2 regions of the Neorhizobium sp. DAR64872/K0K18 genome follow, and region 2 is predicted to be linked to the other one. Evidence: riboswitches for the same ligand, from Rfam matches in the RefSeq annotation. Region 2 holds a riboswitch; the other holds the start of a gene.

Region 1 (3,398 bases), 900 kb from region 2:
CGGCGCCGCAGAATGCCGCGACCAGCGACCGCGACAGGCGATAATCCCAGATCACCGCTTCCTGGATGCGCGGCAAGGCCACGGCCGTAAAGCCGAGCCGGTTCGTCACCGCCGCAATCGTCGTCTCCATGGGAATGGTCATCTCACCGATCGCCACCCCGGCAACGATGGCGACGAGGAGCGCTAAGAGCACCAGGAACACGCCTGCGGCACCTAGCGCCCAACGTCCGATACGGGATCGCGTCACTTGGGGCGCCTGGGCAGGTCGGGCAAATTCGCCTCATCGACGATGGCGGAAACAGGGAAAGATATCATCTCCCGCCGCACCCTAATTCGCAAGGCCGAAGGACTGGATGCCCCGGGCGAGCGTCTCGATGCCCTCGATCGTGCGGATCGTCGGGTTCATCGACTGGGCGTCCATCATCACGAAACGCTTCTTTCTCACCGCATCCAGCTGGCTGACGACGGGATCAGTCTCGAGGAACTTGATCTTCACGGCAGGATCATCCGCGGCATAGCGGCGACGGTCCATGGTGGCTACGACGATGACGGAGGGGTTGGCCTCAGCAATCGTTTCCCAGCCGACCAGCGGCCATTCTTCTTCCGTCGTCACCACATTGCGGGCGCCGATCGTCTCAAGGATATAAGCCGGTGCGCTGTTCTTGCCCGCGATAAAGGCGTCGCCCTTGGTCTCTTTGCTGGAATACCAGAAGACGATCGGCAGGTTCTTTAGCTCAACGCCCTTGATCGATGCGACGGCTGCGGCTTCGCGCTGTTTCAGGTCTGCGATCAGGGCCGTGCCCTTGTCCTCGACGTCGAAGATCTTCGAGAGCTCGGTAATCTCGCGGTAGATCAGGTCCATCTTGAACAGTTCGTTGCGAACGCCGTCCCCGCCATCGACATTGGTCTTGGCGACGCAATCGGCGGGCGAGACATAGGTGTTGATGCCGAGATCGGAAAACTGCTCGCGCTTGCCGACGGATCCCATCGGCCCGACATGCCACTCGAACTCGGCAGCAACCAGATCCGGTTCGAGACCGACGACCGATTCAAAGCTCGGGTCGTTGTCGGCAAGCCGTTTGATCTTCGCATCCACCTCTGCATAGGGCGAAAGCACCGGCCCGACCCAGACGGCAGTGCCCGCCACCTTGTCGGCCAACCCGAGCGAATAAAGCACTTCGGTCATGCCCTGACCGATCGAAACGATCTTCTGGGGCGCGTTCTCGAACGTGACGGAGCGACCGCAATTCTCGATCGTCAGCGGGTAGCTGGTCGGTGCGGCAAAGGCGAATGTGGGAAGTGCCGCAACTAAGGCGGCGATAAGCCCTGATTTCATGTCCTGTCCTTTAATGATCGGAAAAAAGGGCAGGACGACCTGAAGCCGCATCGCGGCTCGACGTCAAAATGGCGCACGAGCGCATTGCTTGCGTCATAATCATCTCCCTGCCGGAACCCCTCGTCCGGTGTTGGTTGTCCATGCCACGGCAGGTCTCCTGACTTGCGGCTCGAACGCCTTCCATCGCCTTCCCGATCGGATGATCAGTGGTATCGATGGCTGGCTCGCCGCTTACAGTTGCGAGGGCAGTCGCGGACTTGGCCCGAAAGCCTCACCGCATTCCCTTTTCATCTGCGATTGCAGAACCGTAGCGCCCCAACTGATAGGGAACACGCCGGTGCTTGTCCAGAGCGATCCCCGCGCGATCTCTGTCGTTGCCGAGTGTAATAGTATAACATACCAATTTACGCAACGGTCTATTTTGGATTGGTCGCGACCTTCGTGAGGCGCTCAATTCAGGGATGCTGTACATTAAATTGCGATGACATCGCCCTCACCCTACTCCTGCCTCTTTGGCCTGACAGCGCTCTGGTCTATGACCTTGCGGACAGATAGCCTGCGGGGCGATTCGCCGTCCTTCTGGTATGGGACGACCGGAAGGAGCTGAAGGAGACGAAGATGACGGATATTAAGAGCGGCTTGACCGAATTGAAACCGCAGATAACCGTGATCGGTGTCGGAGGCGGTGGCGGTAACGCGATCAACAACATGATCACGGAAAATCTCCACGGCGTGGAATTCATCGCCGCCAATACGGATGCCCAGGTTCTGGCAACATCCAAGGCGTCGCGCCGAATTCAGCTGGGTGCGCAGGTGACCGAAGGTCTCGGTGCTGGCTCGCTGCCGGATATCGGCCGCGCGGCGGCCGAAGAATCGATCGACGAGATCATGGATCATCTCGCCGGCTCGCACATGTGTTTCGTCACCGCCGGCATGGGTGGTGGAACCGGAACCGGTGCCGCGCCAGCGATTGCACGCGCAGCGCGCTCTGCCGGCATCCTGACGGTTGCGGTTGTCACCAAGCCCTTTTCGTTCGAAGGGCATCGCCGCATGAAGACGGCAAACGAAGGCATCGAGGCCCTGCGTGAGGCCGCCGACACCGTCATCGTCATTCCGAACCAGAACCTGTTCCGCATTGCCGACGCCAAGACCAGCTTTGCCGACGCGTTTATGATCGCGGACCGCGTGCTGTTTTCCGGCGTCAGCTGCATCACCGACCTGATCGTCAAGGAAGGCCTGATCAACCTCGACTTCGCCGACGTGAAATCGGTGATGAAGGGCATGGGTCGTGCGATGATGGGAACCGGCGAAGCCTCCGGCGATGGCCGCGCGCTGATCGCTGCCGAAGCCGCTATCGCCAATCCGCTGCTCGACGACATCTCGATGAAGGGCGCCAAGGGCGTGCTCATCTCGATCTCAGGCGGTACCGACATGACACTGTTCGAAGTCGATGAAGCTGCGAGCCGCATCCGTGACGAAGTCGAAGCCGAGGCCGACATCGTCGTCGGCGCGATCTTCGACAAGAACCTCGACGGCAAGTTCCGCGTGTCGGTCGTCGCAACTGGCCTCAACGGCAACCAGCAGGGGTCTTCATCCCCGACTGCGCAGTACTAAGACCAGTCTCAGCCAATAAAAAAACGCTCCGTGGACATCCGCGGAGCGTTTTTTGTTTGTCGGATCCGAAGAAATCAGCTTCTCGGCTTGAGGTTCTCAGGATCGTAGAGCGGCTTGTAACCAACCGCTGCGACTTCCACCGGGAAGGCCTCGTTGAAATAATCCACCGTCAGTTTGCGACCGACCTGGCAATGCGACCAGGGCAGATAGGCGAGCGCGATGTTCTTGCCGATCGTCGGGCCGTAGGCGATCGACGTCGTATAGGACCGCCGTCCAAGCTCATCGATGAGAACCTCGCCCGTGTCAGGATCCATCACCGGCAGCGAGCCGACCGGATAGCGGGCCACACCGGACGCATCGACATTGTCGGTCATCACGAGCGTGCAGAGCATCGCCGGCTGATGGTCGCGGGCCTTGTATTCGAGATGCTTCGCCTTGCCGCAAAAAT
Region 2 (3,398 bases):
ATGTCGGCGCAGGCGATCTGGTCCTCGAACACTTCCTCGACCGGGTCGTCGTGATCGATCGAGCTGTCCTCGCTGCGCTGCGCTTCGAGCGCTTCGTGATCGTCGGCCACGCGACCTTGCGCAAGCGCCAGACCGTCCACCACGGCAATGACGGCATCCACCGTCACGCGGGCCTTCACATCCGGCCACTGAAACGCCTGGACGAGCGGCTTCGGCAGGGCAAGGCCGGAGGTTTCTATCAGGATATGATCGACGCGCGGTTCGCGGGCCAGGATCTGGTCGATCGCCGGAACGAAGTCGTCGGCGACGGTGCAGCAGATGCAGCCGTTGGCAAGTTCGATAATGTTGTCGTCAGGGCAGCTTTCGATGCCGCAGCCCTTCAGCACGTCGCCATCGATGCCGACATCGCCGAACTCGTTGACGATGATCGCGAGCCGCTTGCCCTTGAGGTTTTCGATCAGGTGACGGATCAGCGTCGTCTTGCCGGCACCGAGAAACCCGGTGATCACGGTGCAGGGAACGCGGTCGAATGAAACGCTCATGAAGGCATGTCCTCGTGGTGCTGGAATGGTGGAATGCGGGCCGTCATGCCCTTGCCGCGAAGGCACATGGGGCGGCCGCGAAGGGGAAGTAGACCGCGCTCGTCGTCAGCCAGCATCATCGCGCCGACCAAGATATCCTCGACCGTGTCGAGCGACAGATGACCAAAGACATAGGACCAGCCGGAGCGATGGTTGAAGGCAGCACTTGGGCCTTTTTCGCAGTTGGCAAGGCAGGTGACGGGTTTGATGGAGAGCGGTTTGCCGGCGGCCGCCTCGCGAAGTGCCGCCATCAGGCCGATGCCCGGGCGCGCTTCGCTATCGGAAGCCTCGCGACAATTGGTGCAGACGAAAATCGTCACATCCGGCTCGCCGGCAAGGCCGTCTGCGGACGCGTCGCGCTCGTCTTTTCGTTCGTCAATCACCATCGTGTCGCACTACCGCCCAAGCCAATAACATCGGGGTGCACGACAGGAAGGCAAGCCAATCCTGCAGAGTGAAAGAAGCTTTACCGGAGCACCCCGCCCGGAAAGGCACGTTTTCGAACGGCAGGTCTCCTGGCTCGCGGGTCGTCACCATCCGCCTGCCTTCCCGGATTTCTCCCGTGGCCATAGTGGCAGGATGGCTCGCCGCTTACAGTTGCGGGGGCAGCCGCGGCATTGAACCATGGAATCTCAAGATGATCCCGGGCTCGCACCGCATTCTCTCTTAGCCCCTACCGTTGCCGGCAAGGGACCGTATCGCAGTCACCTAAGCCTTGTCGCAGGGCAGTGTCAATGTCGCAAAGGCGATTGCCCGTATGGGGAAACCGTCTATAGTGATCACGTCTTTGGTGCCCGAGAGGGCTCATCGAAGGGAATGCGGTGCGACGACATCTTGGCGTCAAACCCGCGGCTGCCCCCGCAACTGTAAGCGGAAAGTCTCTGCTCAACATGCCACTGGAGACATCCGGGAAGGCGGGTCAGAGGCGTTCGATCCGCGAGCCAGGAGACCTGCCGGAGACGATAGGCACAGTGAAAGTCCTCGGGTGGAGGGCAGAAAGACGACGTCCATGGTTACGAACTCTGCTGCCGGTGCAGCCAGCGTTTCCGCATCGAAAATCATTCCTCTTGGCATGACGGCCATACTCGGCCTGTTCATCGTCGGCTTTGTCGGCTTTTCGCATATCGAGGCCGTGCACAACGCAGCCCACGATACGCGCCACTCGCTGGCCTTTCCCTGCCACTAAGAGGAATTTCCCCAATGTCGCTGTTTCGTAACATCGTCCTCACGGCGGTGATCGCCGGGCTTTTGTCCGGGCTCCTGATGACCGTGATGCAAAGCTTTTCGGTCGTGCCGCTTATCATCGCGGCAGAGACCTATGAACACGCCGGCAGCGCCGCCGGGCATAGCCATGCTGCTGCTCCGGCGGCAGGCACTGCAGCCCCTGCCTCCACTGAGCATCAACATGCCGAAGAGGCATGGGCGCCGGCCGACGGGCTCGAGCGCTTTGCCTACACGGCTGCCGCCAATGCACTGTCGGCCATCGGTTTTGCGCTGGTTGCCATCGCCATTGCCGAAGCACTCGGCGGGTTTGGCGGATGGCGCGGCGGGTTGATGTTCGGCATTGCCGGCTTCCTCACCGTCAGCCTTGCACCCGGCCTCGGCCTGCCGCCGGAACTCCCGGGCATGCCCGTCGCCGAACTCGGACCGCGGCAGCTCTGGTGGATCGCGACGGCAGTCTGCACCGCCCTGGCCCTCGGGCTGCTTGCCTATACCCGTTCCGCCCTTCTTGCGGCTCTGGCGGTCGTCCTGCTGGTTGCTCCGCACATCATCGGTGCACCGTTGCCGCCGACCCATGACACCGCGGTGCCGATCGAACTGCATGCGCGGTTCGTCAATGCCGTCTACGCGACGAACCTCGTCTTCTGGGCCGTTCTCGGAGCGCTTTCCGGCGTCATTCGCGAGCGTTTTCGTGCTGGTGAGGAAATTTCGACCACGTCCAAGGAGCTTGCAGTCCGTTGAAGGAAATCGATCAGACCACCGAGCAGCGCCACCGCGCCAAGATGGAAAACCGCAAGGCGGTTCAGGATGCCGAAGTCGCGGAGAAGACCGTCGAGAAGGGGCTCCTCATGGTTCATACCGGCTCCGGCAAGGGCAAGTCTACGGCGGCCTTCGGGCTGGCCTTGCGGACGCTCGGCCACAACCGCCGCGTCGGCATCGTGCAGTTCATCAAGGGCGCATGGTCAACCGGCGAGCAGCCGGCGCTTGCTGTGTTCGGTGACCGCATTGCCTGGCACACGATGGGCGAGGGCTTTACCTGGGAAACTCAGGATCTCAAACGCGACATCGCCGCTGCCGAGAAGGCCTGGGGCATGGCACTCGAACTGATGGCGGATGAAACGATCGGCCTCGTCATTCTCGACGAACTCAATATCGCGTTGCGTTACGATTATCTCGATCTCGAAACGGTCGTTGCCCAGTTACAGGCGCGCCCGGCGGATCTGCACGTGGTCGTCACCGGCCGTAATGCAAAACCGGCTCTGATCGAGGCGGCGGATCTGGTGACCGAGATGACGCTCGTCAAGCATCACTTCAAGGCCGGCGTCAAAGCCCAGGCCGGCATCGAGTTCTGACGGGTGGTGGCGCGCGCTCTCATGTTTCAGGGGACAGGCTCGGATGTGGGCAAGTCGCTGGTCGTTGCCGGGCTTGCCCGCGTCTTCACGCTGCGGGGCTTGAGTGTCCTGCCCTTCAAGCCGCAGAACATGTCCAACAATGCTGCGGTCACTGCCGATGGCGGCGAGATCGGCCGGGCGCAAGCCCTGCAGGCGAGGGCGGCCAGCGTGCCGCTCAGCGTCCATATGAACCCGGTTCTGTTGA

Evidence for each region. Region 2 has a riboswitch for cobalamin ahead of ACQY1P_RS21835 (CbtB domain-containing protein). Riboswitches for the same ligand answer to the same signal wherever they lie in the genome.
Region 1: linked by a shared signal. The riboswitch ahead of ACQY1P_RS17600 (ABC transporter substrate-binding protein) and the one ahead of ACQY1P_RS21835 (CbtB domain-containing protein) in region 2 are both predicted to bind cobalamin.

What each region holds. Positions count from the first base shown of each region.
Region 1 covers NZ_CP191446.1:2,463,872-2,467,269, forward strand. The annotation lists gene ACQY1P_RS17595 (FecCD family ABC transporter permease) at 1-247, opposite strand, end outside; gene ACQY1P_RS17600 (ABC transporter substrate-binding protein) at 329-1,336, opposite strand; cobalamin riboswitch at 1,467-1,661, opposite strand; gene ftsZ (cell division protein FtsZ) at 1,955-2,950, shown strand; gene ACQY1P_RS17610 (GcvT family protein) at 3,025-3,398, opposite strand, start outside.
Region 2 covers NZ_CP191446.1:3,361,003-3,364,400, reverse strand. The annotation lists gene cobW (cobalamin biosynthesis protein CobW) at 1-542, opposite strand, end outside; gene ACQY1P_RS21840 (DUF1636 family protein) at 539-967, opposite strand; cobalamin riboswitch at 1,070-1,295, opposite strand; cobalamin riboswitch at 1,353-1,553, shown strand; gene ACQY1P_RS21835 (CbtB domain-containing protein) at 1,591-1,767, shown strand; gene ACQY1P_RS21830 (CbtA family protein) at 1,782-2,543, shown strand; gene cobO (cob(I)yrinic acid a,c-diamide adenosyltransferase) at 2,540-3,154, shown strand; gene ACQY1P_RS21820 (cobyric acid synthase) at 3,158-3,398, shown strand, end outside.